3 regions of the Pantoea sp. SGAir0215 genome follow, and region 1 is predicted to be linked to each of the others. Evidence: predicted binding sites of a transcription regulator. Region 1 holds the regulator's gene; each other region holds the start of a gene.
What was found. The regulator ArgR, encoded in region 1, controls arginine synthesis, uptake and breakdown. The targets are predictions, from matches to a motif close to ANTGAATAAAAATACANT.
Positions count from the first base shown of each region.

Region 1 (9,925 bases):
TTCCCGCCGTTCCAGATGCGTGTAGAAGCGCTGAGCCGAAAAACGCCGACAGGTAATAGCGCATCGACCACCCGAACGTTCCGCTCAGGTGGGCTCTGAGAATAAAAATTGCCGTAACGGGCCGGTTAAGAGCGGATTGGTGCGCAGCGAGACAGCGCGTAATCTTGTTCAGGTTAGGTATCAGAACGCAATAAAAAACGCCCGGTCGAACCGGGCGTTATGTTGTCTGAAACGCTTTATTGCTTCACAAAGGCTTCGCCCTGCGCGATATCTTTTTTCAGCGTTTCAAGCATGCCTTCCAGTGCCTGCTGTTCAAACGGACTTAATGCGCCGATGGGCTTGCGCTCAGCAACCCCATTCTTGCCCAGCAGCAGCGGTTGAGAGAAGAAGCGGGCATACTTTCCTTCACCTTCAACATAAGCACATTCCACTACGTTCGCTTCGCCATTCAATGCACGCACCAGCGATAATCCAAAACGGGCAGCTGCCTGGCCCATAGACAATGTAGCAGAGCCGCCACCGGCCTTGGCCTCAACGACCTCAGTACCCGCATTCTGGATACGTTTGGTCAGGTCAGCCACTTCCTGCTCACTGAAGCTGACGCCCGGCACCTGAGACAACAATGGCAGGATGGTCACACCGGAATGCCCACCGACGACAGGCACTTCAACTTCGCCAGGTTGTTTACCTTTAAGCTCCGCAACGAAGGTGTTTGCACGGATGATGTCCAACGTAGTGACACCGAACAGACGATTCTTATCGTAGACGCCGTGTTTTTTGAGCACTTCCGCCGCAATCGCCACGGTCGTATTAACAGGGTTGGTAATGACACCAATCAGCGCCTTAGGGGCGGTAGTCGCCACCTGCTCGATCAGGTTGCTGACGATGCCGGCGTTAACATTAAAGAGATCCGCACGATCCATGCCCGGTTTGCGTGCCACACCCGCGGAAATAAGCACAACGTCGGCCCCTTTCAGGGCTGGTTTGGCATCCTCACCGCTGAACCCCTGCACCTTTACTGCGGTGGGAATATGGCTGAGATCTACTGCCACGCCCGGCGTGACAGGCGCGATATCGTAAAGAGACAGTTCTGAACCTGCTGGAAGCTGGGTTTTGAGTAGAAGTGCGAGCGCCTGGCCTATGCCACCCGCGGCACCGAGAACGGCAACTTTCATTCATAACTCCTTATTAAGGTGGGGCAGAGAAGATCCGATATTCCATCTGTATCAGAGCGTAACCAACGGCTCAGTGGATGACGTTTGTCCGGTGCCTGCTCTACCTGCTTCAATACAGAAGCGCCGGATAAAAAATGACACATCATCTTCCTGTCCCTTACTCGCCAGGTTACTCACGCGAGTCAGGCAATTCCCGGTTCAGGCTTACTTTAGTAACAAATGATGAAGGCATCATTCTCACTAACAGGCTGTAAACATTATACCCGTGAACTGGCAACCGTATTATCCGCAGAAAGAGATCGGCAATGTACATTTTTATTTTCTTACCTCATCAATAATATAACACCTTTGCAACCTTTGCCTTTTCAGGCTGTGAGCTGGGTTTTGGTCTGAGGAGATTCTTTGCTATTATCGCCGCCCGCGATGATGACCTCGCAGTACAATTAACAACCGATTGCATAAAAATTCATTTATATGCATAATAATGTCTTTGCTGCGGCCTGGTTCGCGGTTTGTCTTACGTATACTGGTAAATTATGCGAAACCCATCGAAACAAGACGATCTGATTAAAGCCTTCAAGGCATTATTAAAAGAAGAAAAATTCAGCTCTCAGGGCGAGATTGTTCAGGCGCTTCAGGAAGACGGCTTCGAGAACATTAATCAGTCAAAAGTTTCTCGTATGCTGACGAAATTTGGCGCGGTGCGCACCCGCAATGCCAAAATGGAAATGGTTTACTGTTTACCTGCGGAACTGGGCGTGCCGACTACCACCAGTCCTCTGAAGAATCTGGTGCTTGATATTGACTATAACGATGCTCTGGTCGTGATTCATACCAGCCCGGGTGCCGCACAGTTAATTGCGCGTTTACTTGACTCATTAGGTAAGTCCGAAGGCATCCTGGGCACGATTGCAGGAGACGACACCATTTTTATCACGCCAGCACGCGCCTTTACTGTCAGGCAACTGCACGATGCTATTCTGGTATTGTTTGAACAAGAACTTTAGCCTTTATCTCTGACCGGCAGCGCATCTGCCGGTTGATCTGCAGCGCGTCCCTCCTTGTGTTCTCTTCTGTTTAAACGCTCTATTATCAACGAGTTGAGCCTATCTCATTGCCGCTATTTACCTTGTACTATTGGTCATACCCTTTATCCTGACTACTTTTCCACGATATTTTATACTGCTCTACACCTCATCGATGGTGCTATCCTTTGAGGTTGTGTTCACAAGCAGCCTGATCGACCATAAATTTCCGCACCAAAAGTTAAAGTTGCGCATCTTACTGTTTTTATAAGTAATTACCTGCCAAAGGCCGTTTTTTAACCGCTTTTAATAACGTTTAGTTATAAAAAAATCCCATAAGGTTAAAGTATGACTACAAAACATTATTAGGCAGATATTAATTTCTGCCGTTATTAGTCCTATACTTACTTTCGTGATGTGAATCACACTAATAAAAAAGAAGAACAGCCACGACGAGGACATCTTTCATGAAAATTAAAACTACCATCGCTGCTTTAAGCATTCTCTCTGCCCTGTCATTTGGTGCATCTGCAGCTGAATATGTTTCTGCTGCGGATGCTCAGAATCTGCACTCTGTCGGCACTGTGAGCGTTAGTGGTGTCGCCGGTGCGCCATCAGATATCAGACAGCAACTGAGTGAGAAAGCGGATCAACACGGCGCTAAAGCTTTTCGTGTTATCGAGGCTTACAACGATGGCAACTATCACGCCACCGCTGAGTTGTACAAATAAAAGCGTTTGAACTGACAGGTAACCAGATGAGACCACATGATCACTGGTTAATTAACATTGCTGGAGAAGAGTAATGAAAACCACATTAACCTTTGCCGCCCTGAGTTTGGCTTCGCTCCTGTCCTTTGGTGCCCATGCCGCCAGCCCGGTAACAAATCAACAGGCGCAGGAGATGAACCTGCAGCCTCTGAATCAAACCATCACCGTCAGCGGCATCGACGGCGATCAGACGAATGTTCGCCAGGTTCTGTCTCAAAAGGCAGATGCCCAGGGTGCGGGTCACTATCGCGTCATTGAAAATAATCGCGACGATACGTTCCACGTTACCGCTGAACTTTATAAGTAATGCATCGACGGCAATCGTGCCGTATCTGAAATTAATCGACAACCCGCTCTATGTTTTGACTCCGTAGGTTGTTGACAGTTATGAGGAAATAAACATGAACATCAAAGTAACCATCGCAACAGTAAGTCTTCTTTCTGCTATGACATTCGGCGCTTCCGCTGCACAGCTGGTGACCGCCGAACAAGCACAGAACTTACAACCTGCCGGAACCGTAAGCATCAGCGGTGTAGCAGGCTCTCCGATTGATTATCGTGCTCAGCTGTCTCAAAAAGCTGATGAGCAAGGCGCAAGCGCTTACAAAATCATTGAAGCAAATACCGGTGACAGCTATCACCTCACCGCACAGCTTTATAAATAGTTCCTCGTCTGTTCATGACGAACCCTTTAGCCCCGATCGCCGGGGCTTTTTTCTGTCTGAAACGGCGAGGCAGAACCTGACAGCCGTAAGGCGCAGGAAAACGGACATCGGCTAACGATCGTGCCAGCGGCACAACACTCAGGCGCGTTAAAAGAAAGGAACTGGCTTTCGCATGAGGTGCTCTGACGCGAAATGGGTGACGTATTTAATGACAGAGTTGCGCTAAGTCGTCATCAGAGAGTGCTGTCATCTCGGCGACAACACGGGGATGCAAACCATTTTGCAGCATCGTGCGTGCGATCTTCAGCGCGGCCGCACGCTCTCCCTCGCTGCGTCCTTTCTCCAGTCCACGTTGCTCACCGAGCTGAATTCCTTCTTTTAAACCTTGCTGAATACCCTTTTCAATGCCTTTCTGCTCAAGCTGCTGTGCAATAGTCATCAATGCATCCTCATGTTGCGGTACTCGCTGTGCCAGCGTCCTGACGAAAATGTCGGCGTCGGCTGTTTCGCCTGCCTGCAAGAGATAGTGTACCAACGATATCACTTGCGATGAAGAGAGATATCCAGCCAGTAAGACGGGGGCCAGCTTATCGATGAGTTCTGTCAACTCTCTTTGATGTATATGCTTTTGCAGCAATGTTAAAGCCGCCATGCTGCGGTGACCGATAATGTCCTCATCCGGAATAACCGTCACGTCCACCAGCGGAAAAGCGTTGCCATACAGTTCACTGGCGAGCACGGGCATTGCAAACTCATCAAGCCAGCGGGTACTGTAAGGATACGGGCTACGTTTGCCGCTATAGAACAGAACCGGGATGACTAACGGTAGCCGTTTGTTCCCTGCGTCAAGATGCCGCTGCATTGCCGCAATGGCATAGCGCATCAGTCTGAACGCCATATGCTTATCCGGTGATGACTGGTGTTCGATTAAGACATGGATGTAGCCATCCTCTCTGCTTGTAGTTTTCATGCTATACAGCATATCGCTGAAATATTGCCGCAGATCCTCCTCCACAAAAGCACCCGATTCCAGTTTTAATGTATTCAGATCGCACAGGGCGAGCAGCGCTGCGGGAAGGTGCAGTTCCATAAAATCACGGGCAATCGTAGGCTGGGACAAAAATTGCCGGAAAGTCGCATCATGTGGCGTGGGCGTGCCTCTTTTACTTTTCATGTGACCTGTCCTGATGATTGGCGGGCAGAGTATCACGACCAGAAAAAGCGAGGCGTCAGCAAGCATTAACGTTGCGAGGATGCTCGAGAAATAATGTTTACTTACGCGGACAAGGCATTAAGCCTGATGATCACAGCCGACCTTAGCGTGTTGAAGATGAGAGCACGTTAAACTGCAGTTGCCCTTCCAGTTCCTCCTCCGCCTCGTCGAACAGCAGAATCAAGGCACCGTAGCGCCGCTTCTGTCCCTGCCCCAGGTTCACAAACTCTATTTTGATGGGCAAAGGTAGCCCTCTGCAGACAATCACATCCCACAATCCATCCAAATCGCAGATATAGCGCGCTTTCAGGGAAAAGCGTTCACAGAACTGCCGGAAGAAATGGGCCTGATCGACAATCTCATTAAAATCAAAACGCTCGACTCTCATACAGGTGACTCCTGTTATTCGTCGCTGGGCGGCCCGGTGCCGCCCAGATAGCCGTTTAACTTAAACCGCCAAGGTGCAGCGCTTTGACCTCAAGGTACTCTTCCATTCCCAGCACCGATCCTTCCCGGCCCAGTCCCGACGCTTTCACTCCGCCGAAGGGGGCCAGCTCTGTCGAGACGGCACACTCATTGATGCCTATCATCCCACTTTCCAGCGCCGAGGAAACGCGGAAGACGCGTTGCAGATTCTGCGTATAGAAATACGCCGCCAGCCCGTATTCGGTTTGGTTCGCCCGACGAATAACCTCGTCTTCATCATCAAACCGGAAGCACGCCGCAACCGGGCCAAATGTTTCTTCCTGAGCCAGCTTCATGCCTTCATGCGCATCGACGATGACCGTAGGCTGCCAGAAATTGCCGCCCAGCGCATGTCGCTTACCGCCCGCGAGCACCTTGCCACCCTGGGCAACCGCATCGTTAACATGTTCTTCCACTTTTTCTAACGCCGAACGCTCAATTAACGGTCCGACAATGACGCCGCTTTCCATACCGTTACCCACTTTGAGTTTATTGACCTCATCTGCCAGTTGGGTTGTGAAACGCTCATAGATCGCATTGTGAACAAAAAAACGGTTTACGCTGACGCACACCTGGCCCGCGTTACGGAATTTATTGGCGATAGCGCCCTGAACGGCAGCATCGATATCCGCATCCTCAAACACGATATAGGGCGCGTTGCCCCCCAACTCCATCGACACTTTTTTCATGGTCTCGGCCGCATTGCGCATCAACGTTTTGCCCACCGCCGTCGAACCGGTGAACGAGATTTTACGTACGGCGTTGCTCGCCATAATCGCATCGCTGATAGCATGCGTATCCCCTGCCACGCCGTTAAGCACGCCGTCCGGGATACCGGCTTTCTTTGCCAAAGCCAGCAAGGCAAACGCAGAAAGCGGCGTATTGTTGGCAGGCTTGATGATCCCTGTACATCCAGCTGCCAACGCCGGACCTAACTTACGGGTCAACATGGCCATCGGGAAGTTCCACGGGGTGATCGCCGCTACAACACCAACGGGTTCCCGCGTGGCCAGGATACGTGATCCCGCTTTAGCAGGCGGAATGATTTCACCATTGGCTCGTTTGGCCTGCTCGGCAAACCACTGGATGAAACTGGCGGCGTACTCAACCTCGCCTTCCGCTTCTTTAAGCGGTTTGCCCTGCTCCGTTGTCATGAGCTCAGCAAGCCAGCGTTTGTTTTCAATGATTAACGTATACCAGCGGTAAAGCAGCGCTGAACGCGCTTTAGCCGTCTGCGCCCGCCAGGCGGGAAAGGCGTCTTGTGCAGCCTTAATCGCGTCTTCGGTTTCCTTTTTACCGGCTTTCGCCACCTGAGCAACAACGTCCCCCGTTGCAGGATTGGTTACGTCAAAAGTCGACGTCGTCCTCAGCCACTGCCCGTTGACTAAATAGCCGGTCTGGAACAGTTCGCTGTCTTGCAGTGAAGAAGGCATCTGCGTTACTCCTGTCAGTTTGTTTTTACTTCAGGAAAGTATAGATGGCAAAAATGACAGGTCGGGGAAGGAAGGAAAGTGAAAGGGCCGCCAGCATGGCTGACGGCCCAAATTCAGATTTGGACGAGCGTATTTTGATACTTTGAAAGCATCTCAGACAGCCGTTTCACCGGCTCGGTAACACTGTCCGGTGCATCATAAAGGGCCAGCTTTTCCTGATAGACATCCAGCTCGCGCAGCAAGCGTTGGAAATAATAACGGCGCTTCTCATCACTACGGACGGCAATGATACGATCGGCCGTGTGCCGTAACTGGCGGTGGAAGGCGGAAAGCTCCGCATTAATCGGCACGTCTGCCGCACGCAATCGTTGATGTCCAATGATCAACGTCAGGGCGATGCGGTATTTGTCGATGTCGCCGGGAAACAGGTTAAGCAATAAGAAGAGCTGCTGGTACAATGCTGGCAAATGGTTTTCACGCCGGCGCGCCTTATTGGTTGTCATTGCCGACACCGCAGCATACATAAAGCGGTTAAGCAATTTACGTCCTGTTCGCGCTTTCGATTTATCACGGATCAGCAGAATCACCATTAAGGCAAGAAAACTCCCGATCCACTGCCCCAGTGCGTTATCGATAAAAACCGTAAAGTTGAACTGCATCGGATTATCCAGCACCAGGACGTTAATCGTACCGGCCATCGCGCCCAGCGTACCAATCTGGCGGCGTTGAATGAGAATGCCTGAAATAAAGCCCAGTAAACCGATGGCAATGCACAGCAGCAGAGCGCTTTGCTGCGTATTGGGCAAGATGTACATAAAATAAAGCGCCCCCAGCGGTATCGCGACCGTCATGCCATAAACGAAGTCTTTCGCCATCATGAGCGGATTAGGCATGCGCATCGCCAGGGCTGTAATCACGCCAAGCATGACCATACAGCCACTACCTGAAGTCCAGCCGGTATAGAGCCAGAATAATGAGCCCAGTGCCGTCGCCACAAACGTACGAATACCATTTATCATCGCATGGTGGGTTTCTGCCGAACGCGCCTGAATCACGACTTCTCGCTGGAGAATGCGCGCTTCCAGATCGGTAATACGACTATTACTCTTCACACCATGAATCAACAGCTGGTATTCCGTTGCGGCACTCATCCAACTCCCCAACGTTTCCGGCACGGTTTTACTGCTGGCAGCCATGAGTCGCCGCATCGTTTTCAGACGTTTATGCACATCTTCTGGCGTCGTGGCCTCTTTTTCCGTCAGCACGCGATACTGCGTGGGAATGTACTCAGGACGTGAGTTCTGAATCAAAAACGTTTCCGCCGCCTGTGTAATCAGCGTCAGCGATAGCGTGTTTAGCATCTGCAGACGGCGGCTGGTATTTTGCCAGCGTGACGATTCCATCATTAACTGGCTACGCATACTGCTCAGCGCGGTTGTGCGTCGTACCAGCGCACTCCACGCTTTATCGACTTCCTCTTTGTCCTGATGTGCCACACACAGTTGCAGCAACCGGTAATGGGCCACCAGCAGCGACGTCACCTCGGCATCAATCACTTTTTTAATGGAGCGCGGGGAAAAAATCATGTCTGCCAGAATGGCGCAAAGGATGCCCAGGATAATTTCGCTACAGCGTTCCACCGCATATTGCGGAACCAGCGTAAGGCCGCTGCTGGCGTTTGCCGTGACCACGATAATTAATGCGGTATAGCCCGCGAGACCGAGCGCATAGGAATTTTCGACTTTAATCAGTGACGAAAGCCATACGCAAAAACCGGCCCAGATACAGCACAGCAACAGCATGACCACTGGCGCTCGCACAGTGGCAATCATGATAACCAGAGCGGCAACACAGCCAATTAAAGTACCGATAATACGCAGAAGACCGCGATAGCGTAATGCGCCAGAGTAGGGATCGCCTCCTGCCGCAAACGCCGTTCCCCCTGCAACAATCCCGGCGGTCATCACGGCCCAGCGCGGTGTTTCAAGGTTGAGATGAAAGCCGATCATCAACGCTGCCACCAGCGCAAAGGTCAGCTTTATCGGGAAACGCAGAAATTCGATCATATCGCCCTCTTAACCAAACTCACGCAGGCGGTTAAAGAAGGACATCATGGGTGAAACCGCCTGGTGCGGACGATCCTCCGCGCCAGTAATCACCACGGTCGCCGTCGTGCCGGCAGGGAACTGATTACCGGGCTGCTGATCAAGTCGGATGCGGACCGGTACGCGCTGAGCCAGGCGAACCCATTCCAGATTAGACTGAACGGTTGCCATCCCCTTGCTGTCAACACTGCTACTGCTGTTGGTTACGCCTGCCGCAATGCTGTCCACGGTGCCACGTAAGGTGATGTTGCTGCCCAATGGCGTGATCTCTGCCCGAAAGCCCGGTCTGACGCCGTGCAGTTTGGTCTCTTCCAGATAGGCCAGCACATAAAAGGAGTGCTGCTGCACCAGGGCGACCGCAACCGAGCCGCGCGTAATGAATTCACCCTGGTAAACATTCAGGTTCGTCACCCAGCCGTCTGACGGTGCCTTAATCGTGGTCCGTTCCAGATCAATTTTCGCCAGATCGCGGGTCGCAACAGATTTCGCCAGCTGGTGTTCTGTGGTTTGCAAATCGTTATTGGATTGCTCGATGGCTTCACGCGACATCGCAGAGGTGCCGAGTTGGTTACGACGTCCGGCCTCACGGCGTTTTTCATTCACCAGCGCCTGGTAATATTCTACGTCCGCCTGGGCTTCATCCAGCGCCTTTTGATAGCGGGGACGATCGACAACAAACAGCGTATCGCCTTTTTTAACGAGCTGGTTGTCATGAACCGGCACATCCGTAATTAACCCCGTGACATCAGGAGAAATGGCCACCACGTCGGCTGCAAATCTGGCGTCACGCGTCCAGGGCGATTCGGTGTAGAACACCCAGGCACGGAATATGATGATAACGGCGATGATGACCAGCAGGATGGTGATCGCGTAACGCGCGATTTTTCTTATAAGCGTGTTCACGTAAACCTCAAACGAATAAACGGGATACTAAATAAAATACACAGCAGTAGAGAGCTGTATTGAAGAGTGCCGGGTGCCAGACAAGATCGTAAATACCACTGGGCGTCAGCACGCGTTTCACCAGCCAAAACAGCATAAGTGAAACGATGAGTTCGATAAAAATGGGCGGAA
Region 1 covers NZ_CP028031.1:165,377-175,301, forward strand. Annotated here, with positions in the region: gene mscM (miniconductance mechanosensitive channel MscM) at 1-99, shown strand, start outside; gene mdh (malate dehydrogenase) at 237-1,175, opposite strand; gene argR (transcriptional regulator ArgR) at 1,712-2,182, shown strand; gene yhcN (peroxide/acid stress response protein YhcN) at 2,668-2,931, shown strand; gene C1N64_RS00855 (YdgH/BhsA/McbA-like domain containing protein) at 3,005-3,277, shown strand; gene yhcN (peroxide/acid stress response protein YhcN) at 3,372-3,635, shown strand; gene C1N64_RS00865 (Rpn family recombination-promoting nuclease/putative transposase) at 3,841-4,809, opposite strand; gene C1N64_RS00870 (barstar family protein) at 4,952-5,236, opposite strand; gene C1N64_RS00875 (NAD-dependent succinate-semialdehyde dehydrogenase) at 5,292-6,746, opposite strand; gene aaeB (p-hydroxybenzoic acid efflux pump subunit AaeB) at 6,860-8,812, opposite strand; gene aaeA (p-hydroxybenzoic acid efflux pump subunit AaeA) at 8,822-9,754, opposite strand; gene aaeX (p-hydroxybenzoic acid efflux pump operon protein AaeX) at 9,762-9,925, opposite strand, start outside.

Region 2 (9,925 bases), 960 kb from region 1:
AGCCTGATCCACATCGTTAGGATCCAGCGTCGCCTGCTTATAGCCTATATAGGCCTGGTAGTTGGTGAAATCCGTAATGCGGAAATCACGTAACAACGCTGTGCCCTCAAAGCGAGTACCTTTATCCAGGGTGACGATCTGCGAACCGTCTTTTTCCTGTTGCATATGGCCGCTGTCGGCCAGCACGACGGACGGGCGGGCATTGCCTTTTGGCCGTAGCTGCGCCAGGAAGACATGGCCGAAATGGTTGCCTTTTACGTCTTCCACGAACAGCACATTATTGCCGTCGCTAGAGGTCTGGAACTGCCCGGCCGCCATGGCCGCTGCGCCGGGGTTGGCCTTGGCGTTTTGCGTAACCTGATCCTGATAACGTGACGACCAGGGGCCGAGCCAGATGACGTTAATCGCGGCCACAATCGACGTGAACAGCATCAGAATCATCGCCGCTTTGACCAGCACCGCTTTGCTCAGCCCGCAGGCGTGCATCACGGTGATTTCACTTTCCGTATACAGCCTTCCCAGCGTCATTAAAATCGCCAGAAACAGGCTAAGGGGCAGAATAAGTTGCGCCATTTCAGGCACACCGAGTCCTAACAGCGTCAGAACAAGGTTTGTCGGCACTTCGCCATCCACCGCAGCCCCTAAAATCCTGACCAACTTCTGGCAGAAGAAGATCAACAACAGGATAAACAGGATAGCCAGCTGGCTTTTGAGCGTTTCCCGAACCAGATATCTAATAATGATCACGCTTAATACGCCTGTGAAAACTTGTCTTTTTGCAGGAAAATCGCTAATTTCAACGCTTATTAGCCATTTTTCTTCATAAATGGCCGAAGCCAGCGCTAAAAATGTATACGAATTGCATGTGGGTGGTGAAAAAACAACACGTTGTCACCCTGATTCATTACGACCGTCGACAGCATGCTAGCATGTTGCACCGATTAATAAATGAGTCATGAATGCGCTACATTCTAGCGGCAGCTACGGCTGTTGTCTTTAAGATTCAGGAGAGTGCATGGAGTTCAGTGTAAAAAGCGGTAGTCCGGAAAAACAGCGCAGTGCATGCATTGTAGTTGGTGTTTTCGAACCGCGCCGTCTGTCACCGATTGCCGAGCAGCTGGATAAAATCAGCGATGGCTATATCAGCGCCCTGCTGCGCCGCGGTGAGCTGGAAGGTAAAGTGGGTCAGACGCTGCTGCTGCATCATGTGCCGAATATCCTGTCAGAACGTATTTTGCTGATTGGCTGCGGCAAGGAGCGCGAGCTGGATGAGCGTCAGTATAAGCAGGTGATTCAGAAAACCATTAACACGCTGAATGACACCGGCTCGATGGAAGCCGTGTGCTTCCTGACCGAACTGCACGTCAAAGGGCGCAACACCTACTGGAAAGTGCGTCAGGCTGTCGAAACCTCTAAAGAGGCGCTGTATAACTTCGACCAGTTGAAGAGCAACAAAGCCGAACCGCGCCGTCCTTTGCGCAAGCTGGTGTTTAACGTGCCGACCCGCCGTGAGTTAACCAGCGGAGAACGGGCGATTCAGCACGGCCTGGCCGTTGCGGCGGGCGTGAAAGCGGCCAAAGATCTGGGCAACATGCCGCCAAATATCTGTAATCCGGCTTACCTGGCTTCTCAGGCGCGTCAGCTGGCGGATGCCTACAGTAAACACATCTCAACCCGCGTGATTGGCGAGCAGCAAATGAAAGAGCTGGGCATGAACGCCTATCTTGCCGTCGGGGCCGGTTCGCACAATGAATCCCTGATGTCGGTGATTGAGTACAAAGGCAACCCGGATACCGATGCACGCCCCATCGTGCTGGTCGGTAAAGGGCTGACCTTCGACTCCGGCGGTATTTCTATTAAGCCTGCGGACAGCATGGATGAAATGAAGTACGACATGTGCGGTGCGGCATCCGTTTATGGCGTGATGCGCATGGTCGCCGAGCTGAACCTGCCGCTGAACGTAGTGGGCGTACTGGTCGGCTGTGAAAACATGCCGGACGGCAAATCCATGCGCCCGGGCGATGTGCTGACCACCATGTCTGGCCAGACCGTTGAAGTGCTGAATACCGATGCCGAAGGTCGCCTGGTGCTGTGCGATGCCCTGACCTACGTCGAGCGTTTTGATCCGGAAGTGGTCATCGACGTGGCGACGCTGACCGGCGCCTGCGTGATCGCGCTGGGCCATCACGTCAGCGGCCTGCTGTCGAACCACAACCCGCTGGCCCATGAGCTAATCAGCGCGTCAGAACAGTCGGGCGACCGCGCCTGGCGCCTGCCGATGGCCGATGAGTACCAGGAACAGCTGGAATCCAATTTTGCCGATATGGCCAACATCGGTGGCCGTCCGGGCGGCGCGATTACCGCCGCTTGCTTCCTGGCGCGTTTTGCGCGCAAATATAACTGGGCGCACCTGGACATCGCCGGCACTGCGTGGCGCTCCGGCAAGGCCAAAGGGGCCACCGGCCGTCCGGTGCCGATGCTGTCACAGTTCCTGCTGAACCGTGCAGGTCTGAACGGCGACGACTAAACGCCCGGGCAACCGAACCAACCGGGGTGGACGCCATGTCGCCCCGCTTTTCTTTTAGCAGGCAATTCGATGAAAAACGCAACCTTCTACGTGCTGGAAACCGATGCATCCCGCGACGGCTTAACCGCTGTGGAAGCGCTGGTGTGCGATCTGGCGGAAACACGCTGGCGGGCCGGTAAGCGAGTGCTCATCGCCTGTGAAGATGAGCAGCAAGCCATTCGGCTGGATGAGGCGCTCTGGCAGCGCCCTGCCAATGCCTTTGTGCCACATAACCTGGCTGGCGAAGGCCCGCGCTACGGCGCACCGGTCGAGCTGGCCTGGCCGCAGCGTCGGGGCAATTCACCGCGCGACCTGCTGATCAGCCTGCTGCCGCAGTTTGCAGATTTTGCTACTGCTTTCCATGAAGTGATAGACTTCGTTCCTTATGAAGAATCGCTCAAACAGTTAGCGCGCGATCGCTATAAAGCCTATCGCAGCGTTGGCTTCCAATTGAATACGGCAACGCCACCACAGCCGCAAACGACATAGCAGAAATGGATAAGACATATAACCCGCAAGATATCGAGCAGCCGCTTTACGAGCACTGGGAAAAGCAGGGCTACTTCAAACCGAATGGCGACACCAGCCAGGAAAGCTTTTGCATCATGATCCCGCCGCCGAACGTCACCGGTAGCTTGCACATGGGTCACGCCTTCCAGCAAACCATCATGGATACCATGATTCGCTACCAGCGCATGCAGGGCAAAAATACCCTGTGGCAGGCCGGTACCGACCATGCGGGCATCGCCACGCAGATGGTGGTTGAGCGTAAGATCGCCGCAGAAGAAGGCAAAACCCGTCAGGATTACGGTCGTGATGCCTTTATCGACAAAATCTGGCAGTGGAAAGCCGAATCCGGCGGCACCATTACCCGCCAGATGCGCCGCCTGGGCAACTCTGTGGACTGGGAGCGTGAACGCTTCACCATGGATGAAGGCTTGTCCAATGCCGTAAAAGAAGTGTTTGTGCGCCTGTACAAAGAGAACCTGATTTACCGCGGCAAGCGTCTGGTGAACTGGGATCCGAAACTGCGCACCGCGATCTCTGACCTGGAAGTGGAAAACCGTGAGAGCAAAGGCTCCATGTGGCACATCCGCTATCCGCTGGCCAACGGCGCCAAAACCGCCGACGGGAAAGATTATCTGGTTGTCGCCACCACGCGTCCGGAAACACTGCTGGGCGATACCGGCGTGGCCGTGAACCCGGACGATCCGCGTTATAAAGATCTGATCGGCAAGTTTGTCATGCTGCCGCTGGTTGATCGCCTGATCCCGATCGTGGGTGACGAGCACGCGGACATGGAAAAAGGCACCGGCTGCGTGAAAATCACCCCGGCGCACGACTTCAACGACTATGAAGTGGGCCGTCGTCATAAGCTGCCGATGATCAACATCCTGACCTTTGACGGGGATATCCGTGAAAGCGCGCAGGTTTACGATACCAACGGCGAAGCCAGCACCGTCTACAGTGACGCGATCCCGGCTGCGTTCCAGAAGATGGAACGGTTTGCGGCGCGTAAAGCCATCGTGGCCGCGGTGGACGAACTGGGCCTGCTGGAAGAGATCAAACCACACGATCTGACCGTTCCTTACGGCGACCGCGGCGGTGTGGTCATCGAGCCGATGCTGACCGACCAGTGGTACGTCCGCACGGCACCGCTGGCAAAAGTGGCCGTTGAAGCCGTTGAGAACGGCGATATTCAGTTTGTACCAAAACAGTACGAGAACATGTACTTCTCCTGGATGCGTGACATTCAGGACTGGTGTATTTCCCGTCAGTTGTGGTGGGGCCACCGCATTCCGGCCTGGTACGATAACGACGGCAACGTATACGTTGGTCGCACCGAAGACGAAGTGCGCAGCGAAAACAACCTGGCCGCCGATGTGGCGCTGCGCCAGGACGACGACGTACTGGATACCTGGTTCTCCTCAGGTCTGTGGACGTTCTCAACGCTGGGATGGCCGGAAAACACCGAGGCCCTGCGGACCTTCCACCCGACCAGCGTGCTGGTCAGTGGCTTTGACATTATCTTCTTCTGGATTGCCCGCATGATCATGCTGACCATGCACTTCATCAAAGATGAAAACGGCAAACCGCAGGTGCCGTTTAAAACCGTCTATATGACCGGTTTGATCCGCGACGAAGAAGGCCAGAAGATGTCCAAATCCAAGGGCAACGTGATTGACCCGCTGGATATGGTTGACGGCATTTCGCTGGAAGATCTGCTGGAAAAACGCACCGGTAACATGATGCAGCCGCAGCTGGCCGAGAAAATCCGTAAGCGCACCGAGAAACAGTTCCCGAACGGTATTGAGCCATCCGGTACCGATGCGCTGCGCTTTACGCTGGCCGCGCTGGCATCAACCGGTCGTGATATCAACTGGGACATGAAGCGCCTGGAAGGTTATCGCAACTTCTGTAATAAGCTGTGGAACGCCAGCCGCTTTGTGCTGATGAACACCGAAGATCAGGATTGTGGTCAGAACGGTGGCGAGATGACGCTGTCGCTGGCCGATCGCTGGATTCTGACCGAGTTCAACCATACGGTGAAAGCTTACCGTGAAGCCCTGGACAGCTATCGCTTCGATATCGCCGCCAACATTCTGTATGACTTCACCTGGAACCAGTTCTGTGACTGGTACCTGGAGCTGACCAAGCCGGTGATGAACAGCGGCAGCGAAGCAGAACTGCGCGGTACGCGCCATACGCTGGTTCATGTACTGGAAGCGCTGCTGCGCCTGGCGCATCCGATCATTCCGTTCATCACGGAAACCATCTGGCAGCGCGTGAAAGGCCTGAAAAATATCAGCGATGACACCATCATGCTGCAGCCGTTCCCGCAGTTTGATGCGGCGAAAGAAGATGCCGACGCCAAAGCCGACATTGAGTGGATGAAGCAGGCGATCGTCGCGGTGCGTAACATCCGTGCGGAGATGAACATCGCGCCGAGCAAGCTGCTGGATGTGCTGCTGCGTGACTGCTCGCCGGCGGCCCAGCGCCGCGTTGAGGCCAACCGTAACTTCCTGTCGCGCCTGGCGCGTCTGGAAAGCCTGACCATTCTGCCTGCGGGCGAGAAAGGGCCGGTTTCGGTGACCAAAATTGTTGAAGGCGCCGAGCTCCTGATCCCGATGGCGGATCTGGTGGATAAAGCCGCCGAGCTGGAACGTCTGGCGAAAGAGCTGGTGAAACTCGATGTTGAAATCGAGAAGATTCAGACCAAGCTGGCCAACGAAGGCTTTGTGTCCCGTGCCCCGGAAGCGGTCGTCGCCAAAGAGCGTGAACGCGTTGCCGACATGGAACAGTCCAAAGCAAAACTGATTGAACAGCAGGCGGTGATTGCGGCATTGTAATGCGTCGTAGTCCGATAGCTTGAACCTGAAGCCGGGCTTTGCCCGGCTTTTTTATTGCGCTGACTTTGTACCGGAATCCTGATGAGAACCACTGCCGATATTCAGCTGCGGCCCATTACTGCCGCCGACAATCCCCATATCGCCCGGGTCATCCGCGACGTCTCTGCGGAATTTGGCCTGACGGCGGATAAAGGCTACACCGTTGCCGATCCTAATCTGGACCAGTTGTTTGAGCTGTACAGCGCTGAACACAGCGCTTACTGGGTGGTGGAACATCAGGGGAAGGTGATGGGCGGCGGCGGCATTGCCCCGCTCGCCTGCAGCGCGCCGGATATTTGTGAACTGCAAAAGATGTATTTCCTGCCCGCTATTCGCGGCTTCGGCGTGGCGCGCGAACTGGCGCTGTTAGCCATGGATCATGCGCGCCAGCGGGGCTTTCGTCGTTGCTATCTGGAAACCACCGGCAGCCTGACGCGCGCCATTAAGCTTTATGAATCGCTGGGCTTTGCGCGTATCGACCATGCGCTGGGCTGCACCGGCCATGGCGACTGCGAGTTCAGGATGCTGAAAACGCTGTAACGCCGTCAAAAAGCCGGGACGCCGCTGTGAAAGCGCAGCTCCGTGTCCGGCTCACTAATCAGCCTGGCCTCCGCTTCACCAATCGCCCGTACGCGCGCCGTAATGTCTTTGGGTGATATCTGTGCCGCCAGCGCCAGGTAATCTTGGTAATGGCGGGCTTCAGAACGCAGCAGCGAGATATAAAACTTCTCGAGTTCACTGTCCAGGAAAGGCGCCAGGCTGGCAAACCGTTCGCAGGAGCGCGCTTCGATATAGGCACCGCAAATCAGCTTATCCACCAGCGTATCGGGTTCGTGCGTGGTCACTTCGCGCAACAGCCCTTTGGCGTAACGACTTGAGGTGATTTTCTCGTACACCAGACCGCGCGACTGCATAATTTCCCACACCTGGTAAAAGTGATGCAGCTCTTCTTTAATCAGCAGCACCATTTTCTCTACCAGATCATCCGCCCACGGCAGCGCATTGCGTACGATGATCGTTTTAGTCAGATTTTTATGGGCGTTGATAAAATCGCTGTCGCCGTCTTCGCGAAAGATAAAATTCTCGTAAGGCCGCAGCCACGCCAGAATCCGGTCTCCACTTGGCTTGTCGGCGACATATTTGCGAATCAGCCAGACGGCGGTCTGTGCGGCTTTCAGTTCACACACCAGATGGTCGGTCAGGAGCAGTGTGAGATTTTCAGGTTTGCGCGCTTCATCAATCCAGGCCTGCGGCGTGCGGCAGTGTAAAAATTGCTGTATCGGTTCAAGTAAGGGTGCGTAATTCATGAATGTCAGACAGGGCCGGAAAACAGAAAAGGCGGAGCAGACTCCGCCCTCGTCAGATTAGTGGCGAATGCCGTTATCGTCTTCGTCGATGACATCGCCATCGTCTTCATCGTCATCCTGGGCATTCGGATCTTCAAAGTAGGTGCCCCAGCCGTCGTAGTCGACGTTATATTTTGCCACCAGATTCACCAGCTGCTCTACCTGCGCGTCGATCAGCTCCGCTTTCAACGCGCCTTCGCTGAGAATGTCCACGCACATGACGGTGGTGCCGTCTTCCAGCTCCAGCTCTTCCGGCTCGGTGACTTCATAGCCCAGCTTAAACGCGTCCACCGCCGCTTTTTCCAGCGAGTCAAAGTTGTTACAGGAGAGATGGTGCTCAATGGTATAGAGCGCATCGGGATCGCTGCCATCCTCTAACAGTTCTTCGATGATCAGCCGCGTCTCTTCACGCTGCTCTTCCAACAATGCTTCAAATGCCATGGCGATATCCTCTCTGAGTTCGGCAATAAGTCATTATTTTCCCATACTGCCTGTCGCGCCACTACACAAAACCGAAAAGATTATTCTCGCCAGGGTTGAAAATGCATATTCATACGGTTAAATTGAATTTTAATTCATTACGAAACCCGTACCGGAGTGCTGTATGAGTCAGTTGTATCACCGTCATTTTCTCAGGCTGCTGGATTTTACCCCGGCCGAGATCGATTACCTGCTTGCCCTGTCTGCCGAATTAAAACACGCCAAAAAAACCGCCAGCGAAACCCAATACCTGAAAGGCAAAAACATCGCGCTCATCTTCGAAAAAGACTCGACCCGTACCCGATGCTCTTTCGAAGTTGCCGCCTACGATCAGGGAGCTAACGTCACGTATCTTGGCCCGAGCGGCAGCCAGATCGGCCATAAAGAGTCGATGAAAGACACCGCGCGCGTGCTGGGCCGCATGTATGATGGCATTCAGTATCGGGGTTACGGTCAGGCACTGGTGGAAACGCTGGCCGAGCACGCGGGCGTGCCGGTCTGGAACGGCCTGACCACCGAGTTTCACCCTACCCAGTTGCTGGCTGACCTGCTGACCATGCAGGAGCATCTGCCCGCTACACCGCTGAATAAGATGACGCTGGTATACGTTGGCGATGCCCGCAATAACATGGGCAACAGCATGCTGGAAGCCGCCGCGCTGGTCGGGCTGGATCTGCGCATGGTTGCGCCGCAAAGCTGCTGGCCGGAAGCCGGGCTGGTCGCAGAATGCCGTCAGGTCGCCGAAAAGACCGGCGGTAAAATCACCCTGACGGCGGATATTGCCGAGGGCGTAAAAGGTGCCGACTTTATCTATACCGACGTCTGGGTTTCCATGGGCGAAGCCAAAGCGGTGTGGGAAGAACGGATTGCCCTGCTGCGCGACTATCAGGTGAACCGTGCGATGCTGGCGCTGACCGGCAATCCGGCGGTGAAATTCCTGCACTGCTTACCGGCTTTCCATGACGATCAGACCACGCTGGGCCGCCAGATGGCAGAACAGTATGGCCTTAAAGACGGCATGGAAGTCAGCAATGAGGTCTTTGAGTCGGCACACAGCATCGTGTTTGACCAGGCTGAAAACCGGATGCACACCATCAAAGCGGTAATGGTCGCCACGCTGGGACAGCGCTAATCAGAAAGACGCAAACGTTTACCTGTTACGCTATTTTTCCTTGATGCCAACCCGCGATGGCGTATAATGCGCCACAATTTGCCGGAGGAAACATGCAACAGCATCGTGGACAATGTGACGCGCTATCTCGCCTGACCGCAGGCGGCACCGCTGTTTCTTTCCGTCATCGAACCGATCTCAAAAAAGCCCCTTTCTAAGGGGCTTTTTTTTGTCCGCAATCCGGCCGCGCAGAGGAGAGAGCTATGGCTAACCCGCTATATCGCAAGCACATCATTTCAATTAACGATCTCAGCCGCGACGAGCTGGAGCTGGTGCTGCATACCGCCGCCCGGCTCAAAGCCAACCCTCAGCCGGAACTGCTGAAACACAATGTGATCGCCAGTTGCTTCTTTGAAGCCTCCACCCGCACCCGGCTGTCGTTTGAAACCGCCATTCATCGCCTGGGTGCCTCCGTCGTCGGCTTTGCCGATGGCAGTAACACCTCGCTGGGCAAGAAGGGGGAAACCCTGGCGGATACCATTTCCGTCATCAGCACCTATGTGGACGCGATTGTGATGCGTCATCCGCAGGAAGGGGCAGCCCGACTGGCCACGGAGTTCTCCAACGGCATTCCCATTCTGAACGCGGGCGACGGCGCGAATCAGCACCCAACACAAACGCTGCTGGACCTGTTTACTCTCCACGAAACCCAGGGTCGTCTCAGCAATCTGAACGTGGCCATGGTGGGCGATCTCAAATATGGCCGTACCGTTCACTCGCTGACCCAGGCGCTGGCCAAGTTCGACGGCAACCGCTTCTTCTTTATCGCGCCGGATGCGCTGGCAATGCCTGCCTATATCACCGATATGCTGGACGAGCAGAATATTGCCTGGTCGCGCCATGACAGCTTTGAAGAGGTGATGCCTGAGCTGGATATTCTCTATATGACCCGCGTGCAAAAAGAGCGGCTCGATCCCTCAGAATATGCCAACGTCAAAGCCCAGTTTATTTTACGGGCAGCCGATCTGGCCGG
Region 2 covers NZ_CP028031.1:1,120,742-1,130,666, reverse strand. Annotated here, with positions in the region: gene lptF (LPS export ABC transporter permease LptF) at 1-747, opposite strand, end outside; gene pepA (leucyl aminopeptidase) at 1,016-2,527, shown strand; gene C1N64_RS05325 (DNA polymerase III subunit chi) at 2,597-3,055, shown strand; gene C1N64_RS05320 (valine--tRNA ligase) at 3,061-5,916, shown strand; gene C1N64_RS05315 (GNAT family N-acetyltransferase) at 5,998-6,495, shown strand; gene C1N64_RS05310 (tRNA isopentenyl-2-thiomethyl-A-37 hydroxylase MiaE) at 6,501-7,262, opposite strand; gene rraB (ribonuclease E inhibitor RraB) at 7,320-7,742, opposite strand; gene argF (ornithine carbamoyltransferase) at 7,906-8,913, shown strand; gene pyrB (aspartate carbamoyltransferase) at 9,156-9,925, shown strand, end outside.
Region 2: a site for ArgR is predicted at 7,864-7,881, ahead of argF (ornithine carbamoyltransferase). Genes of this name have one in related genera too.

Region 3 (9,925 bases), 300 kb from region 1:
TCACGCTGGCTGGAACTGTTTGCGCGTGAGCAGGAAACCTTGTCAGCACGAACCGGTTTTGAATTTGTGCTGGCGGGTGTGGTCGACAGTCAACGCAGCCTGCTGAACTATGACGGGCTTGATGCCAGCCGCGCGCTGGCCTTCTTTGACGATGAAGCGGAAACACGTGATGAAGAATCGCTGTTTCTGTGGATGCGGGCGCATCCTTACGATGATCTTGTGGTGCTGGACGTCACCGCCAGTAAACCACTGGCACAGCAGTATCTGGATTTTGCCAGTCATGGCTTCCACGTGATTAGCGCCAATAAGATTGCGGGCGCGTCCGACACGCAAACCTGGCGTGAGATTCGCGATGCCTTCGAAAAAACCGGGCGTCATTGGTTATATAACGCCACCGTAGGCGCAGGTTTACCCATCAACCATACGGTGCGGGATCTGCGTGAAAGTGGCGATACCATTCTGTCGATTAGCGGTATTTTCTCAGGCACATTGTCCTGGCTGTTCCTGCAGTTTGACGGGACGGTGCCCTTTACCGAACTGGTGGATCAGGCATGGCAGCAGGGCTTAACCGAGCCGGATCCGCGTGTTGATCTGTCTGGCGAAGATGTGATGCGTAAGCTGGTCATTTTGGCCCGTGAAGCGGGCTATAACATTGAACCCGATCAGGTACGCGTCGAGTCACTGGTGCCCCAGACCTGTGATGAATCCGTCGACCATTTCTTCGAGAACGGTGACGAACTTAACGAGCAGATGCTGCAACGGTTTGAAGCCGCTCAGGAAATGGGGCTGGTCCTGCGTTATGTGGCACGGTTTGATGCCAATGGCAAAGCACGTGTGGGTGTGGAAGCCGTTCGTCCTGAGCATCCTCTGGCAGCCTTACTGCCCTGCGATAATGTGTTTGCCATCGACAGCCGCTGGTATCGCGATAATCCTCTGGTGATTCGCGGACCTGGCGCGGGTCGTGACGTCACGGCAGGCGCGATACAGTCTGATATCAATCGCCTCGCGCAACTCCTCTAAACAGGTTTCAACACAGGTGCTCCGGCACCTGTTTTTTTGCCCTGTTTCTGCTCGCCGATGTCATAACGTGCGGTAACGTTTGCCTGCCTGTGGCGCCATTTTGACTGGCGCTGAGGGGAGCATCGATCACGTTGAATGTCTGAACGTCTCACTATGTTGGGGGGAAGCGTTGGGTGGTGGTGGCAGGATGCGTTTTTTTTGCCGGTCAGCGCTAAACGGACAGATTACTCTTCATTCTTCCCGCCCCGGATCAGCGAAATGGCAGAGAAGCTATGGCATGCCATTGGTCACCTGAGCCTGCTACGAGCAGGGTGAATATTCTGTCACGCGAAAGGGTAAAAGACCGGCATGTCTACAATCTGAAAGGTGCGATACCTTTTGCCCCCGCGTCAGTTGGGCGACCTGTAATGGCGATATGAGGATGACGTTAACTGATACGAAACAGGGCGGTATCAACCGCCCTGTTTCTGTGAGTTAACCTGTATTACGCATCCCTGCAGCGACACCGGCAATCGTTACCATCAGCGCCTGTTCGACGCGCGCATCCGGTTCTTCACCACGGGCTTCCTGTGCACGTGAACGGTGAAGCAGCTCTGCCTGGAGTACGTTCAGGGGATCGGTATAAACGTTACGCAGGGCAATCGATTCGGCAATCCACGGCTGGTCCGCCATCAGATGGGAATCGTTGGCGATGGTCAGCACCGCTTTAATATCGGCATTCAGCTGGTCACGCAGCTGTTTACCTAATGGCCATAACGATTTATCAACCAGTCGCTGATCGTAATACTCCGCCAGCCACAGGTCTGCTTTCGAAAACACCATTTCCAGCATACCAAGGCGGGTTGAGAAAAAGGGCCAGTCGCGGCACATGGCCTCAAGCTGATCCTGATGGCCTGCCAGCATCGCCTGCTGCAGGGCGGCGCCCGCGCCCAGCCAGGCGGGTAACATCAGGCGGTTTTGCGTCCAGGCAAAAATCCAGGGAATGGCGCGCAGGGATTCCACACCGCCCGTCGGACGACGCTTCGCCGGACGAGAGCCCAGGGGCAGCTTGCCCAGTTCCTGCTCAGGGGTTGCGGAACGGAAGTAAGGCACAAAATCCTTATTCTCACGCACATAACCCCGGTACATGGCGCAGGAGTCGGCAGAAAGCTGGTTCATGATATTACGCCATTCCGGTTTGGGTTCCGGCGGCGGCATCAGGTTGGCTTCCAGAATCGCGCCGGTATAAAGCGACAGGCTGGCGATAGTGACTTCCGGCAAGCCGTACTTGAAGCGAATCATTTCGCCCTGTTCCGTCACGCGCAGGCCGCCTTTGAGGCTGCCTGGCGGCTGGGACAGCAGTGCGGCATGCGCGGGTGCACCCCCGCGGCCGATGGTGCCGCCGCGTCCGTGGAATAGCGTGAGGGAAACGCCCGCCTTTTCGCAGGTTTTAATCAGTGCATCCTGTGCCTGGTATTGTGCCCAACTGGCGGCCATCACGCCGGCATCTTTCGCCGAGTCGGAATAGCCAATCATGACCATTTGTTTGCCCTGAATAAAACCACGGTACCAGTCGATGTTAAGCAGTTTGCTCATCACATCATTGGCATTGTTCAGGTCATCCAGGGTTTCAAACAGGGGAGCAACCGGCATAGCGAACGGAATGCCAGCCTCTTTCAGTAGCAGATGGACGGCAAGGACATCAGACGGCGTTTTCGCCATCGAAATGACATAGGCTGCGATAGAGCCCTGGGGCGCTTCTGCCACTACTTTGCAGGTTTCCAGCACTTCGCGGGTTTCGTCACTCGGTTCCCAACTGCGAGGAAGTAAAGGGCGCTTGGAGTTCAGCTCACGGATAAGAAAAGCCTGCTTGTCGGCTTCCGACCAGCTTTCATAATCGCCCAGGCCCAGATAGCGGGTAATTTCAGCGATAGCTTCAGTGTGACGTGTGCTTTCCTGACGGACGTCGATGCGAACCAGCGGCACGCCAAAGCATTTCACGCGGCGCAGCGTATCCAGTAACTGACCGTTGGCAATAATGCCCATGCCGCACTGCTGCAGGGACTGATAGATAGCGAAAAGCGGATCCCACAACTGCGCGTTGGAGACCAGCAGGTCTGCCGGGCGGGGCAAGCGCTCGCCTTTCAGGCGGCGCTCCAGGTAAGCCTGGGTAGACATTAGCTGACTGCGCAGACGCTTTAAGATCACGCGATACGGCTCCAGCGCCTCAGGATCGCCGCTCAGCTCGGCAACTTCCTGACTGCATTCGGACATCGACAGTTCCGAAATCAACACGCCAATATCGCGCAGAAACAGATCGGTGGCTTTCCAGCGGCTGAGCTGCATAACATGGCGGGTAATGGCGGCGGTGACGTTCGGGTTACCGTCACGGTCTCCGCCCATCCAGGAGGTGAACTGCACCGGCACAAAATCAACCGGTAACTTAATGCCAAACGTCTCTTCTACCTGCTCATTCAGCTCACGCAAAAATGCAGGTACACCTTCCCACAGGCTGTTTTCAACGACGGCAAATCCCCACTTGGCTTCATCAACCGGCGTGGGACGGTATTTACGGATCTCATCCGTATGCCAGGCCTGCGCGACCAGTTGGCGCAGGCGGCGCATAATCTGGTTGCGTTCGTATTCAGAGATATCGCTGTGGTCGAGTTGTTCAAGACAGCTGTTGACCTCGCCCAGTTTGTGAATCAGCGTGCGGCGTGTAATTTCAGTAGGGTGCGCGGTTAAAACCAGTTCCAGGGAAAGTGATTCAATGGCTTTATGAATCGCACTTTCACTGAGATTATTTTGCTTGAGGGTTTCAAATGTTTTTTTCAACAGTTCAGGGTGGTTTGCGCCATCGCCGCTGCGGGAAATCGTTTGATACTGCTCAGCCACGTTAGTGAGGTTGAGGAACTGACTAAAGGCACGCGCCACGGGCAATAACTCGTCATTTGACAGGTTTTGCAGCGTATTCAGCAATTCCTTACGATGAGTGTCATTTCCTGCACGGGATGACTTAGAGAGCTTACGGATGGTTTCCACCTGGCCCAGGATATTCTCTCCCAGCGCATCCTTAATCGTATCCCCGAGCAGTTTGCCGAGCATACTGACATTACTTCGCATTGCGGAATATTGTTCGTTCATGTGACCCTGACACCCTTATCGTCTTGATAAACCTCTGTACCCGGCCTTTTCAGGCAGCAGAAAAGCCAGCAACGTCGTCCTCCCGGCTCTGACCGGGGTTCTTCAGTTGCTGCCCGTCGCAAGCTGAATAAAGTGGGATGATTGCCCAGTGGGTATAACATCGTCTTTTATCTAGCCACGTAATCAGGCGTTCGTCAAATGACTTAAAGTGAGGGAAACGTGCAGCTAACTGACGGAAATTCATGGAATTTGATAGCGGCGAAGCGGGATAAGTTATTCTTATTATCAAATCCCACAGATTGGCAGGGCATTTTGCTGTTAATACAGTGAAATGCCCCGTTTGATGATAATCAGTGACAGAAATGCTGCACAACCTGAGCGATTAAGGCGCGCGTAGGCTGAATAAATGCGGTATCGATAAATTCGTCCGGCTGATGCGCCTGATTGATAGAACCCGGGCCCAGCACCAGCGTTGGACAAAGTTGCTGGATAAACGGGGCTTCAGTGCAATAATTCACCACTTCTGTCGGTGTACCCAGCAGTTTTTCCACCACCTTGACCAGCTCGTGGTCAACCGGACATTCATAGCCCGGAATCGGCGGATGCAATTCTTCGATGGTAATCCGTCCCGGCCAGCGTTCGCTCACCGGCGCCAGTGCCTCATTCAGCAGCGCGTCAAGATCGCTCAGCGTCAGCCCCGGCAAAGGGCGGATGTCCATGTGCAATTCGCAGCAGGCGCAGATACGGTTTGCTGCATCACCGCCATGAATATGACCAAAGTTCATTGTGGGATAAGGAATCGCAAAACCATCATGGTTGTAACGGGCTTTCAGCGTATTGCGCAGTTGCATGAGTTCGGTAATCGACTCATGCATCAGCTCAATGGCGTTGACGCCGCGACCCGGATCGCTGGAATGGCCAGATTGACCCTGAATACGAATCGCATTCGAGATATGTCCTTTGTGCGCACGGACAGGTTTCAGCGACGTCGGTTCGCCAATAATGGCGCAGTCAGGGCGAAGCTGTGTGGATGCGGCAAAATATGACGCGCCCGCCATGGTGGTTTCTTCATCAGCGGTGGCCAGAATATAAAGCGGCTTACTCAGGGCTGTCACATCCACATCACGGAGCGTGTCCAGAATAAACGCGAAGAAGCCTTTCATATCGGCGGTACCCAGACCGTACAACTTGTTGTCGTGCTCGGTCAGGGTAAAGGGATCGCGAGTCCAGCGACCATCATCAAACGGAACGGTATCGGTGTGCCCGGCAAGCAGCAGACCGCCCGCACCGCTTCCGGTGCGCGCCAGCATATTAAATTTATGCCGCGTGCCCGGCACGGGTTGGACTTCCACGGTAAAACCCAGGTCACGGAACCAGCCAGCCAGTAAATTGATTAAAGTTTCATTGCTCTGATCGAGAGCGGCATCGGTTGCGCTGATAGACGGTGTTGCGATCAACTGGCGGTAGAGTTCGATAAAAGGCGGTAATTTTGTCTTCACTGTTGACGGTCCTTGAGTTAGGATGTATCAATATTCATGCATTAATAGTGAATAAAAATACATTAACGTCGTGTGCATGTGAACCTTAAATCGCTGCAAACGACATCGTGGGCAACGGGGCAAGGCCGCGACCCGGAACGTGTGACTGTAATAAAGGTATACAGCCTGATGTTGAATACGCTGATCGTTGGTGCCAGTGGTTACGCTGGCGTAGAGCTTGCCACCTTCCTTAATCGCCATCCACATATCAACATAACCGCTTTGGCGGTGTCTGCGCAAAGTCCCGATGCGGGTAAGCGCTTGTCCGATCTTCATCCACAGCTGAAAGGCGTGGTGGATCTGCCGCTGCAGCCACTGAGCCGCGCCGACGAATGGGCAGATAAAGTTGATGTGGTGTTTCTGGCGACGGCCCACGAAGTCAGTCACGACCTGGCGCCTGAATTTCTGAAAGCTGGCTGCGTCGTGTTTGATCTGTCCGGCGCTTTCCGCGTCAACGACGGCAAGTTTTACACGCAGTTTTATGGCTTCACGCACCAGCATGGGGACTGGCTGGATAAAGCCGTTTACGGTCTGGCGGAGTTCCAGCAGGAAAAAATCAAAGAAGCACAGCTGATTGCCGTCCCTGGCTGCTATCCCACCGCCTCTCAGTTGGCACTCAAGCCGTTGGTGGATGCCGGTTTACTGAATGAGGCGCAGTGGCCGGTCATCAATGCCACCAGTGGCGTCAGTGGAGCAGGGCGCAAAGCGAATGTTGGTACCAGCTTCTGTGAAGTCAGTCTGCAGCCTTACGGTATTTTTAATCATCGTCATCATCCTGAAATTGTGGCGCACCTGGGCACACCGGTAATTTTTACGCCGCACCTGGGCAGTTTCCCGCGTGGCATCCTGGCCACGATCACCTGCCGTCTTAATGCCGGCGTCAGCCGTGATGATGTCGCTGAGGTCTTTCACAATGCCTACCACGATAAGCCGCTGGTACGCGTTTACGAGCAAGGCGTACCGGCATTGAAAGCCGTGGTCGGTCTGCCTTACTGCGATATTGGCTTTGCCGTACAGGGCGAACACCTGATTGTGGTGGCTGCTGAAGATAACCTGCTTAAAGGGGCAGCCTCTCAGGCAGTACAGTGTCTTAATATTCGTTTCGGTTTCCCTGAAACGCAGTCACTGATTTAACGGACGACTAAACCATGACTAATCCATTAATTATCAAGCTGGGCGGTGTGCTGTTAGACAGCGAAGAAGCACTGGCCCGTTTATTTGACGCGTTGCTGGCCTACCGTTCTGCTCATCAGCGCCCCCTGATTATCGTTCACGGTGGCGGTTGCCTGGTCGATGAACTGATGAAAAAACTGGCGCTGCCGGTGCAAAAGAAGAACGGTTTGCGTGTTACGCCTGCCGATCAGATTGACATCATCACCGGCGCACTGGCTGGTACCGCCAATAAAACGCTGTTGGCCTGGGCGAAAAAATACGGCATTCAGGCCGTCGGTCTGTGCCTGGGCGATGCGGGCCTGGTCAATGTCACCCAGTTAGATGAAGCGCTGGGCCATGTGGGCAACGCAACGCCGGGCAATCCTGCATTAATTAACACGCTGCTGGGTGCAGGTTACATGCCCGTTGTCAGTTCAATCGGCATCACCGACAGCGGTGAGCTTATGAACGTCAATGCCGATCAGGCTGCCACAGCGCTGGCCTCAACGCTGGGTGCTGACTTAGTCTTGTTATCGGACGTCAGCGGCATTCTTGATGGCAAAGGTCAGCGCATCGAAGAAATGACGGCAGATAAAGCAGAACAGCTGATCGCTCAGGGCATCATCACCGATGGCATGATTGTCAAAGTGAACGCTGCGCTGGATGCGGCACGCACGCTGGACCGTCCGGTCGATATTGCCAGCTGGCGTCATGCCGAGCAGTTACCTACCCTTTTTAACGGCGTGTCCATTGGCACCCGGATTCTCGCTTAACGACTCAGATTCAAGGATTACGAAATGCAAACGCAAAACATCAAAAAAATCGTACTGGCTTACTCCGGTGGTCTGGATACTTCGGCCATTATTCCCTGGCTGAAAGAAAACTATGGCGGCTGTGAAGTGGTCGCGTTCGTGGCGGATATCGGTCAGGAACGTAGCGATCTGGAAGGCGTTGAGAAGAAAGCGCTGCAGTCAGGTGCATCAGAATGTCACGTTGTCGATCTGCGTGAAGAGTTTATCAGTGACTACGTTTATCCGGTGCTGCAGACCGGGGCCCTGTATGAAGGGACGTATCTGCTGGGTACCTCAATGGCGCGTCCTATCATCGCGAAAGCCCAGGTTGAGCTGGCGCTGAAAGTGGGTGCTGATGCGCTGTGCCACGGTGCCACGGGTAAAGGTAATGACCAGGTGCGTTTCGAAACCACTTACACCGCACTGGCGCCGCAGCTGAAAGTGGTGGCGCCATGGCGCGAGTGGGATCTGCGTTCGCGTGAAGCGCTGCTGGATTATCTGAAAGCGCGCAACATCCCTACCACCGCGTCGCTGGAAAAAATCTACAGCCGTGATGAAAACGCCTGGCACATTTCTACCGAAGGCGGCGTGCTGGAAAGCCCGTCTAACGCACCTAACAAAGATTGCTGGGTCTGGACTGTCGATCCGCTGGAAGCGCCCGATCAGCCAGAAGACGTGACAGTAACCGTTGAAAAAGGCCGCGTGGTGGCGGTGAACGGTGAAAGACTGAGCCCGTTCCAGTGTCTGGAAAAACTGAATGTGCTGGGTGCAAAACATGGCGTGGGCCGTATCGATATCGTTGAAAACCGTCTGGTAGGCATTAAATCTCGCGGCTGTTACGAAACCCCTGGCGGCACCATTATGGTTAACGCGCTGCGTGCGGTAGAGCAACTGGTTCTGGATCGCGACAGCTTCAAATGGCGTGAGCAGTTGGGCCATGAAATGTCTTATGTGGTTTACGATGGTCGCTGGTTTGCACCGCTGCGTAAGTCTATCCAGGCGGCGGCAGAGTCGCTGGCGGAAGAGGTTAACGGCGAAGTGGTTCTGCAACTCTACAAAGGTCAGGCCACGGCGACGCAGAAGCGTTCAGCTAACAGCCTGTATTCCGAAGAGTTCGCGACCTTCGGCGAAGACGAAGTTTACGATCATCGTCATGCAGGCGGCTTTATTCGTCTGTTCTCACTCTCTTCACGTATCCGTGCGTTGAACGAGCAGAAAAAGTAATCGCAGGCGGGGATCGCCTCGCCTCTCAGTATGACATCAGGGGCGGCTTTCAGGCCGCCCCTGGTTTAACGACTTGAAGGAGATTCACATGGCACTTTGGGGTGGACGCTTTACCCAGGCAGCAGATCAACGTTTCAAACAGTTCAACGACTCGCTGCGTTTTGATTACCGCCTGGCAGAGCAGGACATCATTGGCTCAGTGGCCTGGTCCAAAGCGCTGGTGACGGTAAATGTCCTGAGCAGTGATGAGCAGCAGCAGCTTGAAGCCGCACTGAACGCACTGCTGGAGGAGGTTCGTGCCAATCCTGAGCAAATCCTGCAAAGCGATGCCGAAGATATTCACAGCTGGGTTGAAGGCCAGTTGATTGAGAAAGTCGGTGCGCTGGGCAAAAAACTGCACACCGGCCGTAGCCGCAATGATCAGGTGGCGACCGACCTGAAACTCTGGTGTAAAGAGCAGGTTGCCGCACTGCTGGATGCCACACGTGAGCTGCAGCAGGCGCTGGTGGCGACTGCCGAAGCCAATCAGGACGCGGTGATGCCGGGCTATACACATTTACAGCGTGCACAGCCGGTGACGTTTGCACACTGGTGCCTCGCTTACGTTGAAATGCTGGCGCGCGATGAAAGCCGTTTGCAGGATACGTTAAAGCGTCTTGATGTCAGCCCGTTAGGTTGTGGTGCACTGGCCGGAACGGCTTACGCTATTGACCGTGAGCAACTGGCAGGCTGGTTAGGCTTCGCGTCTGCAACGCGTAACAGCCTGGATACCGTATCCGACCGTGATCATGTGCTGGAGCTGCTTTCCGATGCGTCAATCGGCATGGTGCACCTTTCACGTTTTGCGGAAGACATGATTTTCTTCAATACCGGCGAAGCCGGCTTTATCGAACTCTCGGATAAAGTCACCTCAGGTTCGTCCCTGATGCCACAGAAGAAAAATCCGGATGCACTGGAGCTGATCCGTGGAAAATGCGGGCGGGTTCAGGGCGCGTTAACCGGCATGATGATGACGCTAAAAGGCCTGCCGCTTGCCTATAACAAAGACATGCAGGAAGACAAAGAAGGGCTGTTTGA
Region 3 covers NZ_CP028031.1:468,990-478,914, reverse strand. Annotated here, with positions in the region: gene C1N64_RS02375 (bifunctional aspartate kinase/homoserine dehydrogenase II) at 1-1,020, shown strand, start outside; gene ppc (phosphoenolpyruvate carboxylase) at 1,495-4,143, opposite strand; gene argE (acetylornithine deacetylase) at 4,494-5,642, opposite strand; gene argC (N-acetyl-gamma-glutamyl-phosphate reductase) at 5,811-6,815, shown strand; gene argB (acetylglutamate kinase) at 6,830-7,606, shown strand; gene C1N64_RS02350 (argininosuccinate synthase) at 7,631-8,848, shown strand; gene argH (argininosuccinate lyase) at 8,937-9,925, shown strand, end outside.
Region 3: a site for ArgR is predicted at 5,689-5,706, ahead of argC (N-acetyl-gamma-glutamyl-phosphate reductase). Genes of this name have one in related genera too.